Regions from separate parts of the Streptomyces sp. NPDC041968 genome, predicted to be linked through region 1. Evidence: riboswitches for the same ligand, from Rfam matches in the RefSeq annotation. Region 1 holds a riboswitch; each other region holds the start of a gene.
The links. A riboswitch is a leader RNA that binds a small molecule or an ion and turns the genes downstream of it on or off. The one in region 1 is predicted to bind cyclic di-AMP.

Region 1 (4,556 bases):
GAGGCGTACGCGACCTCGCTGGCGTTCCTGCGGCACCGCGGGCGCCGGGGCAGGGTGAGCGCCGATTTCGCCGTACGGGAGCGGGAGCTGCTGGAGGCCCTGTGGCAGCGGCGCGCCGTGGCCCGCCCGGCGCTGGACTACGCGGCCCGGGCCACCGCGCCGCCCCCACCGCCCTGGCCGGGCTGCGCGACGTACGGGGCCTATCCCGGCCGCGGGCCCTACGGGTACGCCCCCGCCGCACCGCTCCTCGCGCCCTCCCCGGGCCAGTACCACGCCCCTCACGGCCACCTTCCGTACGCCCCGCCCCACCCCCACCGCGGGTAGCCCCGGTCCGCCCCACCGGCCGCGGTCCCCGGGGATCCGGCCGTCAGAGCGACGCCTGCTCCAGCCGGGCGACCTCGTCCGGGGTGAGGGACAGCTCGGCCACCCCCAGCAGCGCCGGGAGCTGCTCGACCGTGCGGGCGGAGGCGATCGGTGCGGCCACCGTCGGCTGCGCGGCCAGCCAGGCCAGGGCGACCGTGGCGACGGGAGCGTCGTGGGCCTCGGCGATCTCGTCCAGGGCCGCCAGGACCCGCCGGCCCCGCTCGGTCTCCAGGTGCTTCGCCGCGCCGCCCGCACGGGGGCTGTCGACGGCCGACCCGGCCCGGTACTTGCCGGTGAGGAATCCGGAGGCGAGGGAGTAGTACGGCACGGCGGCCAGGCCGGCCCGCTCCGCGAGGTCGCGCAGCCCGCCCTCGTAGGTGTCCCGCGAGACCAGGTTGTAGTGGGGCTGGAGCGCAACGTACCGGGCGAGGCCCTCGCGGTCGGAGAACTCCAGGGACGCCGCGAGCCGCTCGGCGGAGATGTTGGAGGCGGCGATGTGCCGGACCTTGCCCGCCCGCACCAGCTCGTCGAGCGCCCCGACGATCTCCTGTACCGGCACCTCGGGCTTGTCGAAGTGGGTGTAGTAGAGGTCGATGTGGTCGGTGCCCAGGCGGCGCAGCGAGGCGTCGGCCGCCGCCTTGATGTTCGCGGCGGACAGGCCCGGGTACTCGGGGTGCTGGCTGACCTTGGTGGCGAGGACGACGTCACCGCGGTTGCCGCGGGAGGCGAGCCACTTGCCGACGATGGTCTCGGACTCCCCGCCGCTGTTGCCGTCGACCCACGCGGAGTACGAGTCGGCGGTGTCGACGAAGTTGCCGCCCGCGGCCGTGTAGGCGTCCAGGACGGCGAAGGAGGTGTCCTGGTCGGCGGTCCAGCCGAAGACGTTGCCACCGAGGGCGAGGGGGAAGACCTCGAGGTCAGAGGAGCCGAGCTTGCGCAGAGAAGTCATGTCCTGCGTCAACGGCCACGACGGAGCCGGTGATTCCGGGAGCGGGGCAAAAATCCCGCAAACCGGCAGCCCTGGCGTCGGGGGGTCGCCGTCAGGGCCGCCGGGGACCGGCGGGGCCGTGCACGGCGTCGGTCAGGGGGTCAGGCCCTTGCTCTGCAGCCAGGCCATCGGGTCGATCCCGCCGCCGTCGCTGGTGTGGACCTCCATGTGGAGGTGGGCCCCGGTCACGTTGCCGGTGGCGCCGACGCGGCCGATGACGTCACCGGTGGTGACCTTCTGGCCGACGCTGACGCTGATCGACGACTGGTGGGCGTACCAGATCTCGGTGCCGTCATCGAGGGTCAGCACGGTCTTGTAGCCGTAGGAGCCCTCGTAGCCGGCCGACGTGATGGTGCCGCTGTGCACCGCCTTGAGCAGCGTGCCGGTGGGCGCGGCGAAGTCGAGGCCGGTGTGGTAGCCGGAGGACCAGTAGGCGCCGGCCTGGCCGAAGCTGGAGGAGATCGTGTACGAGGAGGTCGGCAGGGTGTACTGCTTGGCCAGCTTCGCGAGCCGCTCGGCCTCGGCCTTCTTCGCGGCCTCCTCCTCCGCCTTCTTCTTGGCGGCGGCAGCCTTGGCCTCGGCCTCCTTCTCCGCCTTGGCGGCGGCTTCCGCGGCCTTCTTCTCGGCGGCGGCCGCGGCCTCGGCGGCGGCCTTGGTCTCGACCTGGGCCTGCTGCTGCTCGGCCTGCGCCATGATCCGGGCCCGCAGCGTCTCACCGGCGTCGGAGGCGCCCTCCGCGGTGTCGGCGGTCGCGGCCACGCCGATGCCGCTGAGCGGGGCGGTGGAACCCTGCGGCTCCGGCTCCTCGTCGTCCGAGATGAGCGAGCCGACGTTGGGCAGGTCGGGCATGGAGATGGACACCGGCGGCTTGCCGGTCTGCGCGCTGGCCATGCCGCCCGCGCCGACCGCGGCTATGACACCGACGCCGAGGACGGTGGAGCTGCGGGCGAGTCCGCCGCGCTGCTTGGCGACGCGGTGCCGGCCGCGCACGGGGCGGATGGAGTCCGCGGTGGGATTCCACTCCTCCCAGGGGCCCTCTTCGGTGCGGTGGCCGTCGTAGCCGAAGGTGTCGGTGTCGTGCGCGCTGGGCACGAACGGGGCCTCGGGGGCAGGCCGGTTGGACGCCACGTGGGCGTACTCCTTTCCTTCCTTCCGCCTACCGGGTTAGCTGACGGGTTCGGAGCAGGAAGGTCTCCTACGCGCGTATATCCGCCGTGTCTCCACGGCGTCGTACGAGCGATTCACCCCAAGGTGGTGGTTCCCCGGTTCCCTCGCGGGATTCGGCGCGTGCGCACGGAGCCGCCTTCTGTGACGGCTGGGACGACCGCGCTGCGTTATCGAACGTTAATAGACGCGGGGCCGGGATTCCAAGCTGTTCCTCTTGATCATTAACGAATCCGGACGAGACATACGCCTCATGACCGGTGAAATCCGGGCGAGTTGACCGCCCCTCAGTATTCCCCTTCACGCCACGCGTTTCTGACGGTATGTCAGTCGTTATGCGCAGGGCGCTCGCCAGATCACCGTTCGTGACAATGATCAAGGTCTTCGCGCGCGGGACGGCGTACGGCGAGCAGTGCCATGTCGTCCGCCATCCCGCCCCCGGAGTGCCGGCGCACGTCCTCGGCGAGGGCGGCGAGCAGCTTCCCCGGGTGCCGGAAGACGCAGCCGGCGAGCCGTTCGTGCGGGTCGTAGAACTCGCCCCGCGCGTCCCGGGCTTCGGACAGGCCGTCGGTGTGCAGCAGCAGCGTGGCTCCGCCCGGGAAGGCGTCCTCCTGGGCCCGGTCGGGCCACACGCCCAGCTCGCCCATCCCGAGCGGCAGCGCCGGCTCCCGGGCGGGGAGCGGACGCAGGGTGCCGTCGGCGTACAGCAGCAGCGGGGGCGGGTGACCTCGGTTCACGATCCGCACGACCCCGTCGCCGTGCGGGAGTTCGGCGAGGACGGCGGTGGTGAACCCCTCGAAGGCGTCCAGTCCGTTGCGCCGGGTGCCCTCGCGCGCCAGCGCCCGCTCCAGGCGCTGGGCCACCGCCTCGAGGGTGGCCTCCTGCTCGGCGGCCTCGCGGAAGGCGCCGATCACGACGGCGACGGCGGCCACCGCGCCCATGCCCTTGCCGCGCACGTCCCCGACGATGAGCCGGACGCCGCGCGCGCTGTCCTGCACCGCGTACAGGTCCCCACCGATGAACGCGTCGGCCTGCGCGGCTTCGTAGCAGGCGGCGATCTCGAAGCCGCCGATCCGTTCGGCGGGCTCGGGCAGCACGGCACGCTGGGCGGCCTCGGCGATCTCGCGGACGCTGACGAGGCGCTCACCGGTGCGGCGGACGAAGGCGTTGACGAAGACCGCGAGGGCGGCGACCGTCGCGATGGTGATCAACTCCGTGAGGGAGTCGACGTAGTGGGCGACGCCCTTGCTCAGTTGCAGCCCGACGACGGCGGCGACCACGGCGACGCCGGTGAGCGCCGTGCCCCGCCGCGAGTAGAGGGGGGCGGCGACCAGCGGCGCGGCCGTGTAGAGCGGGCCGGCCGTGAAGTATCTCGGGGTGAAGATGTCGTACAGGATGGCGACGACGATGAGCACGACCGGGAGCAGGCGCACCAGGCGGCGCCCGTACGGGGTCCGCGGCGGCCGTTCGGCCGGGGTGGGCGGCGCCATCGCCTCGGTGCCGAGGCCCGGATCGGGCGCGGGGTCGCCGGGGAGCCGGCCGCCGGCCCTGGCGTACGCTCCCTCGTCGTCCACGTGACCTGGCCGCACCACTCGTCTCCCGCCGCCCCGAACCTCCGCGCCGCTTGCCGTCCCGTCTCCAGGTTTCCCGGATCGGGGGCGGGCGGCGAGCCGTGAGGGCCGACCGGGTGAACGCACCTGAACGCACCGAAGGCCGGAATCCTCAAGGGATTCCGGCCTTCGGTTTCAGTAGCGGGGACAGGATTTGAACCTGCGACCTCTGGGTTATGAGCCCAGCGAGCTACCGAGCTGCTCCACCCCGCGCCGTTGTGTCTCCACTGTACGTCATCGCGGGGGCGGAATGCACATCCGTACCCCGCTACCCCTCCAGATGGCGGTTGGGAGCCTTCGCGCGCTCCTCGTACTCGGGCAGGACGACGACGGTGGCGCCCCCGGCGGTGAGCACCCCGCCGCCGTCCGCGCCCGGCACGAAGGTGTCCGGCTCCCGCCAGGCCGTGACCACGCGGCGCACACCGGCGTCG
Region 2 (4,556 bases), on a different contig from region 1:
CAGTTGGTGGCGACGGCCAGGTCGGCGATGGTGACGTCCTCGGTCTCGCCGGAGCGGTGGGACATCATGCACTTGAAGCCGTTGCGCTGGGCCAGCTCGACGGCGTCCAGGGTCTCGGTCAGCGAGCCGATCTGGTTCACCTTGACGAGCAGGGCGTTGGCCGAGTTCTCCTCGATGCCGCGGGCCAGGCGCTCCGGGTTGGTGACGAACAGGTCGTCGCCGACGAGCTGCACCTTGTCGCCGAGCTGGGCGGTGATGGTGTTCCAGCCGTCCCAGTCGTCCTCGAACAGCGGGTCCTCGATGGAGACCAGCGGGTACGCCTCGACCAGCTCGGCGTAGTACTCGGTCATCTCGGCGGCGGTGCGGTTCTTGCCCTCGAAGGCGTAGGAGCCGTCCTTGTAGAACTCGGACGCGGCGACGTCGAGCGCCAGGGCGATCTGCTCGCCGGGGGTGTAGCCGGCCTCCTTGATCGCCTCGAGGATCAGGTCGAGGGCCTCGCGGTTGGAGCCGAGGTTCGGGGCGAAGCCGCCCTCGTCGCCGAGGCCGGTGGCCAGGCCCTTGTTCTTCAGGACCTTCTTCAGCGTGTGGTAGACCTCGGCGCCCCAGCGCAGGGCCTCGGAGAAGGACTCCGCGCCGATCGGGGCGATCATGAACTCCTGGATGTCCACGTTGGAGTCGGCGTGCGAGCCGCCGTTCAGGATGTTCATCATCGGCACCGGCAGCAGGTGCGCGTTGGGGCCGCCCAGGTAGCGGAAGAGCGGCAGGTCGCTGGCCTCGGACGCGGCGTGGGCGACGGCGAGGGAGACGCCGAGGATGGCGTTGGCGCCCAGCGAGCCCTTGTTGTCGGTGGCGTCCAGGTCGAACATGGCCTGGTCGATCAGGCGCTGCTCGGTGGCGTCGTAGCCGACCAGCTCCGGGCCGATCTGCTCGATGACGGCCAGGACGGCCTTCTCGACGCCCTTGCCCAGGTAACGGGCCGGGTCGCCGTCACGGAGTTCGATGGCCTCGAAGGCGCCGGTGGAGGCGCCGGAGGGAACGGCGGCACGACCCGTGCTGCCGTCGTCGAGGCCGACCTCGACCTCGACCGTGGGGTTGCCTCGGGAGTCCAGGATTTCCCGGGCTACGACGACGTCGATGGACGGCACGAGCATCTCCTTCTTCAATGTGACGCTTCGGTGTGACGCGCGGGTCCACAGGACCGCAGCGGCTCTGCGGGACCGAGCCTAACCGGCTCCGGGCGATCGGCCAGCCGATCGCCCACCCGCTGGACAGAACCGAGAGTAAATTGTTTCCGAACGGAACAAAGACGTTTCCGGAAACACCCGCGGTCCCGGGGAGGGCGGTGCGGGCGGGACGGGGGCGTGAAAAACCCGTCCCGGCGCGTACGGGGGAACACGCGCCGGGACGGGAGCAGGCGGGGCCGCTTACTTCAGGTGCAGCTGCTGGCCCGGGTAGATCAGGTCGGCCTCGTCGACGATGTCGTCGTTCAGCTTGAACAGCTTCGCCCAGCCGCCCTTGACGTCGTGCTCCTCGGCGATCGAGCTGAGGGTGTCGCCCTTGACGACCTTGTACTCGCCGTCGCCCTTCTCGACCTTCTTGCCGGTCGGGGTGGTGACGGTCTTCTTCTCGGCCGGCTTCTCGGCGGCCGGGCGCTCCTCGGAGCGGGAGGCCTTCTGCTCGGTGGAGCGGTCGGCGGTGGAGCCGCTGCTCTGGCTCTCGGAGCTGCCGGAGCCCTGCGCGGAACCGCTGTCCTGGCTCTCGGTGGAGCCGCCACCGGTGTACGCGGCGCCCGACAGGCCGGTGCCGCAGACCGGCCAGGCACCCTTGCCCTGGCCCGCGAGCACCTTCTCGGCGATCTCGATCTGCTGCGACTTGCTCGCCTGGTCGGCGGTCGCGGCGTACTGCGTACCGCCGTAGCCGGCCCAGGTGGAGGCGGAGAACTGCAGACCGCCGTAGTAACCGTTGCCGGTGTTGATGGACCAGTTGCCGCCGGACTCGCACTGGGCGACGGCGTCCCACTCGGAGGCGGTGGCGGCGGAGGCGTTGCCGGCCGCCATCAGCGGGGCGGCGACGGCGGCACCGGTGACACCGGCGACGGCGATGACTCGGGTGGCCTTGGACGGGCGACGGTGCTTGCCCTTGCCGGAAAACAGCATGGTTGATCCCCTCACCGACGCCTGCGAGGTGAGCTGTCGGGTTCGGGCCGGTTGAGTTGCCCGGCCGGGTTCCTCGCGGAACTCGGCTCCACCCCTAGCCGCTCCGGCTCGACTGCCCGGTGCGGCACTTACCTTGGGTCCCCCGCTCCTGCCTGCGGCGCTTGACGCGACGACTGTTCCCGGACGGCCGCTGGCAGGATTCGGCGTTGCGGCAGCCGGGGCCCGCGATGGCGAGCGACCATGACCGTAGACACGCGCTCGCCGGATTTTCAAAGACGATCACGGCTTCTGAGAGCTATGTCTCACGTGATCCAAATCGGACATAGGCCCCGAACCGTGACGTGAACTCCCCCTACTTTTGGCCCGATTCGCACCCGACCGTGAGCGTCTGACCGGGCAGGATGTGGTCCGGGTCGGCGCCGACGACCTCCTCGTTGCCGACGTACAGCGAGCGCCACCCGCCGTCGAGCTCAAGGGAGTCGGCGATGCCCCAGAGACTGTCGCCGGAACGGACGGTGTACGAGCCGTCGACGACCTCTCGCGCCTCACCCTCACCGCGCGAGGCGTGCCGCCCCGACGCGTCGGACCCGCGGCCCTCCTCGGCGCGGTCGCCGCGGTGCTTGCCGGCGCCGGACCCCGCGGTGTCGGTGAGGGCCGAAGAGCCCGCACGCTGGCCCGCCTTGTCCGTTTCGTCATCCTTGGTGGTGGCTGTGGACGACCTGTCGGACTCCTGCGGGTCGGCAGTCGCGGAGGGGCTGGTTCCGGGCGTTGTGTCGGCCTTGGCCGTTTCGTCCGGTTCGGCCGACGGGGAGTCAGGCGCGGCCGGGGGCGGGGACGAAGGCGAGACCCCGGAGGCCCGCTCGGACTCGTCGGACGAGCCGGACGACCCGGTACCGGACGCCGCGGTCGACCGGGGCGCCGTCGGCGTCCCCGCATCGTCCGACCCCTGCGCCGAACCCTCCTCCGCCGCACCCGTACCGCCGGCCGGCGAACCCGAGTCGTTGCCCAGGCCCGCGAGCAGACCACAGGTCGGCCAGGCGGCGATGCCCTGGTCCGCACGCAACTTCTCGGCGATTCTTATCTGCTGGGAGCGGCTGGCCTGATCGGCGCTCGACGCGTACTCCAGGCCGCCGTACTGCTCCCAGACGTCCTGGGACAGCTGCAGCCCGCCGTAGTAGCCGTTGCCGCTGCTCTGGCTCCAGGCGCCGCCGGTCTCGCACTCGGCGACCCGGTCCCAGTTCGCCCCGTCGGCCGCGTGCGCGCCGGTGGCGCCGAGAAGCGGGATCGCGATGGCGGAGCCCGTCACTCCGGCGGCGACGACCAGGGCGGGTGCCTGGCGGGGGCGGCGGTGACGACCGTTCCCGGAGAGCATGCGACGACCTTTCACGAGACAGCGGGGATCGCGCGGCCGTGAGACTGGGGGCCACGTTGATCCGTGAACGTATAGGCAGATGATCGCTTGTCACAAGTTCATGCCGCGCAGATCACGTGAAGATCACAAAGTTGAGCGCGTGTCACTTTTGCGAAGGCGACGCAACGCTCCCGTTCTTCGGCGCGACCGGTGTGAACGACACGGGCAGGGTGCGCAGACCTCGCATGATGAGCCCGCCGCGCCAGCGCAGTTCGGCCGGGTCGGCGGCCAGGCTCAGGTCCGGCAGGCGGGTCAGGAGCGTGGCGAGCGCGGTCTGCCCCTCCAGCCGGGCGAGCGGGGCGCCCAGGCAGTAGTGGATGCCGTGGCCGTACCCGAGGTGCTGACTGTCCCGGCGGGAGAGGTCCAGGGTGTCCGGGTCCGTGAACCGCTCCGGGTCCCGGTCGGCGGCGGCGAGGACGACGAGGACGGGGTCGCCCGCCGCGATGTCCTGCCCGCCGATGGTGAGCGGCCGGGTGGCGAAGCGCCACGTGGCCAGCTCCACCGGGCCGTCGTACCGCAGCAGTTCCTCCACCCCGGTCTCCAGCAGGGCGCGTTCGCCGTCGGCCAGGGACGACTGGAGACGGGCCCGCTGCTCCGGGTGCGTGAGCAGGGCGTACGTGCCGTTGCCCACCAGGTTCACGGTGGTCTCGAATCCCGCGAAGAGCAGGATGAAGGCCATGGCCGCGGCCTCGTTCTCGGTGAGGTGCTCGCCGTGGTCGGAGGCGCGGATGAGGCCGGAGATGAGGTCCTCACCGGGTTCGGGCTCGGGTGTCAGCGCCGCGCGCTTGCGGTGGATGAGCTCGGCGAGGTAGCCCCGCATCTTCTTCACCGACCGCGCCACCCCGCCCCGCGGCCCCCCGCCGTGGCGGATCATCATGCCCGCCCAGTCGCGGAAGTCGTCCTGGTCCTCGCGGGGTACGCCGAGCAGGTCGCAGATGGCGTAGATGGGAAGCGGGAAGGCGAACTCGTGGATGAGGTCGGCGCTGCCG
Region 3 (4,556 bases), on a different contig from region 1:
ATCCAGGGCAAGGGCGTGCACGAGGCGCCCCCCGGCTACCTGCGCGCCGCGCAGGAACTGCTGCACCGGCACAAGGCACTGCTGATCGCCGACGAGGTGCAGACCGGCCTGGGCCGGACCGGGACGTTCTACGCCTTCCAGCACGAGGACGGCGTCGAGCCCGACCTGGTGTGCGTGGCCAAGGCGCTGTCGGGCGGCTACGTGCCGGTGGGCGCCACCCTGGGCAAGGACTGGATCTTCCAGAAGGTCTACTCCTCGATGGACCGGGTGCAGGTCCACTCGGCGAGTTTCGGGTCCAACGCGCAGGCCATGGCGGCCGGGCTCGCGGTGCTCTCCGTGATGGAGAACGAGGAGATCGTGGCGAACGCCGCCGCCGTGGGAGAGCGGCTGAAGTCCCGGCTGACGGAGCTGGTGGACCGCTACGAGCTGCTCGCCGACGTGCGCGGCCGGGGGCTGATGATCGGCATCGAGTTCGGCCGTCCCAGGTCACTCAGGCTGCGCAGCCGCTGGACGATGCTGCAGGCGGCCAGGAAGGGGCTGTTCGCACAGATGGTGGTGGTGCCGTTGTTGCAGCGGCACAGGATCCTCACCCAGGTGTCCGGCGACCACCTGGAGGTGATCAAGCTGATTCCGCCGCTGATCATCGACACCTCGGACGCGGACCGGTTCGTCGACGCCTTCACCGAGGTGATGGAGGACGCGCACAACGGCGGAGGCCTGATGTGGGACTTCGGCAAGACCCTGGTCCGGCAGGCGGTGGCCAACCGCTGAGCCCGGTTTTTGCCTCACAGGCAACAAATTTGTCCGTGAGGCAATCGTCGGGCTGAATGGGAGCATGAACTCCTCCGAGGCGACGGACCCGGCCGAGGGATCGGTCGCCGCCGTCGCACCCCGGCTGCGCGAGCTGCGGCGGCGGGCCGCCCTCACCCTGGAGGCGGCGGCCCGTGCCGCCGGGCTGTCGCCCGCCCACCTCTCCCGGCTGGAGACCGGGCAGCGTCAGCCCTCGCTGCCGATGCTGCTCTCCCTCGCCCGTGTCTACGGTACGACCGTCTCGGAACTGCTCGGCGAGACGGCCGCGGACCGGGACGCCGTCGTGCGCGCCGAGGCGATGGAGCCGACGTCCGCCGGCGGCTGGACGTACTGGCAGGCCGGTGGGTCCGGCCGGGGTATGCAGGCCCTGCGGGTCCGCGTGCCGCACGGGTCGCAGGGCGACATCGTGCGGGTGCACCCCGGTGAGGAGTGGCTCCACGTGCTGCGGGGCAGGCTGCGGCTGCGCCTCGGGGAGACCGTGCACCTGCTCGGTCCGGGCGACAGCGCGCACTTCGACTCGCTGACCCCGCACCGGATCGCCGCCCAGGACGCCGACGGGGTCGAGCTGCTCTTCGTCCACACGCTGCTGCAGAGCCCGTCGGCGGCGCTCTGCCTGGGACCGGCCACCACGCCGCCCCACCCCACCCCTGGAGAGATGCCATGAAGATGCAGGACAGGTTTCCGCGGGCCGTGTGGGTGCGGCTCTTCATCTACCTCGTGGTGGGGCACCTCTTCGCGGCCTTCATCTACCTGCTCTTCGAGGTGGGGGCCGGCAGCCGGTGAGCGACCCCTCAGTCCAGCATCCGCTCGCGCAGCCGCTCCCGGGTCTCCGGAGTGATCCGCAGGCCCTGCTCCAGGTAGGCGTCGACTCCGCCCCAGGTCTGCTCGACAGTCTCCAGGGCCGCCGCGAGGTACTCGGCGCGCGCGTCGAACAGGGGGCTGAGCAGCTCCATGACCTCGGGGGAGTAGGCGGAGGCGGCGGAGCTGCTGCGACGCACCTTGTAGCGGCGGTGCGTGGCGTTCGACTTCAGGTAGTCCTCGACGATGGCGTCCCGCTCGACGCCCAGGGCGAGGAGGGTGATCGCGATCGACAGCCCCGCGCGGTCCTTGCCGGCCGCGCAGTGCATCAGGGCCGGGACGCTGTCCTCGGCGAGCGCGTGCAGCACCCGTGAGTGCTCCGCCGTGCGCTCCTTGATGATCAGGCGGTAGGAGCCGATCATCCGCTCGGCGCCCTTGTCGCCGGCCAGGATTTCGCGGAGCTGGTCCAGGTCGCCGTCGCGGACCATCTTCCAGAACTCGGCACCGTCGGCCGGGTCGCTCAGCGGCAGGTTGACATTGCGCACGCCCGGCAGCTCGATGTCCGGCCCTTCGAGCTTCTGGTCGGCCGCGTTGCGGAAGTCGAAGATCGTGTGCAGGCCCAGTGAGGCCAGGAACGCGGCGTCCCCTCCGGTGGCGTGTGCCAGGTGACCGCTGCGGAACAGCACTCCCTGTCGCACCCGCCGTCCGTCCACGGTCGGCAGGCCGCCCACGTCACGGAAGTTGCGCACACCGGCCAGCTCGGGTTCGGTCGACGGGACCTGCTGCGTCACGGGGGCTCCTCCCACTCCGCCCCGTCGGCGCTGCTCGCCGCCGGGCTTCACTCGAAGATACGGCACGGTCCCGCGCCTTTGGTGGCCGGGACGTCCGACAGGGGAGTATCTGCGCCTTCTGTCCGTATTGGCGCATTGGTTCCAACTGGCGCGGAAATAAAAGGGGCTGGAGGTGCGGCGCGTGAGCAGCGTCATATCCGTGACGGTGCGTTGCCCGTCATGTCCACGTAATGCGGCCGGTTTTCAAGGACCTTTACCCGAGTCGACGTGGCGCGCTTCGACGGAGGGTGACCGGCGATTCCCATAAAGGATCATTTGGAACACCGGTCGACGCAACCCGTCGCTTGTCGCTGCGCGTCCTGGTCGCTTACGTTCACCACCGATCCGGACGGACGCCTAATCCTGCCGCCGACCGGAGCCCGCACTCATCGACCTACCCGTACACGGCAGGAGCGGGGGACCCACAGGTAGAACTGCCTGTTCCGGTTCCCGGAACGGCTTGGGGTAAAGCCGCGTCCCGACGCGGCCGGGCATCTCCAGCTCGCACCCGACAGCTCACCTCGCAGGCGCCGGAGAGGAATTCGCCATGCCCGCCAAGGGTAAGCACCGCCGTACCAGGGCCATGCGCCTGACCCGCGCCATCGCCGTCGCCGGAACCGGTGGCGCCGCGCTCGCGCTCCCGCTGATGGGCGCCGCCGGGGCCCACGCCGCTCCCGCGCAGTCCGCTTCCGAGAAGCCCGTGCAGTCCGTGCAGTCCGTCTCCGCGCCGGCGAAGAAGGCCGCCGGCGCGGAGAAGAACGGGGACGCGCGGACGTACACCGTGAAGAGCGGTGACTACCTCTCGAAGATCGCCGACGAGCAGGACGTCGACGGCGGCTGGAAGAAGCTCTACGCGGACAACCGCGAGGCCGTCGGTTCGGACCCGTCGCTGATCCACCCCGGCCTGAAGCTCGCCGTCGACGGCCGGGCCGCCCAGTCCTCGGCCCCGTCCTCCTCCGCCCCGTCGGAGAAGCCGGCCGCCGAGAAGCCCGCCGCGGCCGAGAAGCCGGCCCCCGCGAAGGCCGAGCCGGCCGAGAAGGCCTCGGACGCCGCGAAGAGCTCCGCCGACTCCTCGGACTCCTCGGACACGAGCACCCAGTCCGCCGGCAGCGGCTTCGTCTCGCCCGTCCCGAGCGGCACCCTGGGCACCCCGTACCACCAGACCGGCAGCATGTGGTCCAGCGGCTACCACACCGGCACGGACTTCGTCGTCCCGACCGGCACCTCCCTCAAGGCCGTCGGCGCGGGCACCGTCGTCTCCGCGGGCTGGGGCGGCGCGTACGGCAACCAGGTCGTCATCCAGCTCGCCGACGGCCACTACGCCCAGTACGCCCACCTGTCCTCCCTCTCCGTCTCCGCCGGTCAGTCCGTGACGGCGGGTCAGCAGGTCGGCCTCTCGGGTGCCACCGGCAACGTGACCGGCCCGCACCTGCACTTCGAGATCCGCACCACCCCGGACTACGGCTCGGACGTGGACCCGGTCGCGTACCTGCGCTCCCACGGCGTCTCCCTCTGACGAGGAACTGACGCGCCCTCCCGCGCCACCGAAGGCCGGACCCCGATCCCCGGGTCCGGCCTTCGGTGTATCCGGTCGCGGTGTATCCGGTCGCGGTGTATCCGGACCGGGCGTATTCCTGAATTGGCGAACACTTTAGGCGTGGTCTTTCTCACCGCCCGTCAACCCCTTCCTACGGTCGCGTAGGTCACATTCGAAGGTGAATCATGGGCCGATGTGGCAGACGATTCGAAGAGTGACAACGGAACAGTGATCGGGTCGTACGTGGCGGTGGGGGACAGCTTCACCGAGGGCGTCGGAGACCGGGGCCCCGACGGGTCGTTCGTCGGCTGGGCCGACCGGTTCGCGGTACTGCTCGCGGACCGGCGCCCCGAGGGCGACTTCACGTACACGAACCTCGCCGTACGCGGCAGGCTGCTCGACCGGATCGTGGCCGAGCAGGTGCCGCGGGCCGTCGAACTCGCCCCCGACCTGGTCTCGTTCTGTGCGGGCGGCAACGACATCATCCGGCCCGGCACCGACCCCGACGAGGTGGCCGAGCGGTTCGAGCGGGCGGTGGCCGCGCTGACCGCCGCGGCCGGCACGGTGCTGGTGACGACCGG

Region 2: it holds a riboswitch for cyclic di-AMP, as region 1 does, so the genes downstream of both, ACZ6EG_RS28380 (transglycosylase family protein) here and ACZ6EG_RS08145 (M23 family metallopeptidase) in region 1, are expected to answer to the same signal.
Region 3: it holds a riboswitch for cyclic di-AMP, as region 1 does, so the genes downstream of both, ACZ6EG_RS18745 (M23 family metallopeptidase) here and ACZ6EG_RS08145 (M23 family metallopeptidase) in region 1, are expected to answer to the same signal.

Annotation. Positions count from the first base shown of each region.
Region 1 is NZ_JBVJCB010000003.1:16,731-21,286, forward strand. Features, by position in the region: gene ACZ6EG_RS08135 (PrsW family intramembrane metalloprotease) at 1-324, shown strand, start outside; gene ACZ6EG_RS08140 (aldo/keto reductase) at 368-1,312, opposite strand; gene ACZ6EG_RS08145 (M23 family metallopeptidase) at 1,445-2,479, opposite strand; cyclic di-AMP (ydaO/yuaA leader) riboswitch at 2,490-2,647, opposite strand; gene ACZ6EG_RS08150 (PP2C family protein-serine/threonine phosphatase) at 2,872-4,104, opposite strand; tRNA gene ACZ6EG_RS08155 (tRNA-Met) at 4,265-4,338, opposite strand; gene ACZ6EG_RS08160 (dihydrofolate reductase family protein) at 4,394-4,556, opposite strand, start outside.
Region 2 is NZ_JBVJCB010000013.1:86,861-91,416, forward strand. Features, by position in the region: gene eno (phosphopyruvate hydratase) at 1-1,145, opposite strand, end outside; gene ACZ6EG_RS28380 (transglycosylase family protein) at 1,425-2,156, opposite strand; cyclic di-AMP (ydaO/yuaA leader) riboswitch at 2,160-2,326, opposite strand; gene ACZ6EG_RS28385 (transglycosylase family protein) at 2,509-3,528, opposite strand; gene ACZ6EG_RS28390 (cytochrome P450 family protein) at 3,671-4,556, opposite strand, start outside.
Region 3 is NZ_JBVJCB010000007.1:161,929-166,484, forward strand. Features, by position in the region: gene ACZ6EG_RS18725 (aspartate aminotransferase family protein) at 1-771, shown strand, start outside; gene ACZ6EG_RS18730 (helix-turn-helix domain-containing protein) at 836-1,474, shown strand; gene ACZ6EG_RS18735 (DUF6126 family protein) at 1,471-1,593, shown strand; gene ACZ6EG_RS18740 (tyrosine-protein phosphatase) at 1,602-2,399, opposite strand; cyclic di-AMP (ydaO/yuaA leader) riboswitch at 2,819-2,981, shown strand; gene ACZ6EG_RS18745 (M23 family metallopeptidase) at 2,986-3,954, shown strand; gene ACZ6EG_RS18750 (SGNH/GDSL hydrolase family protein) at 4,204-4,556, shown strand, end outside.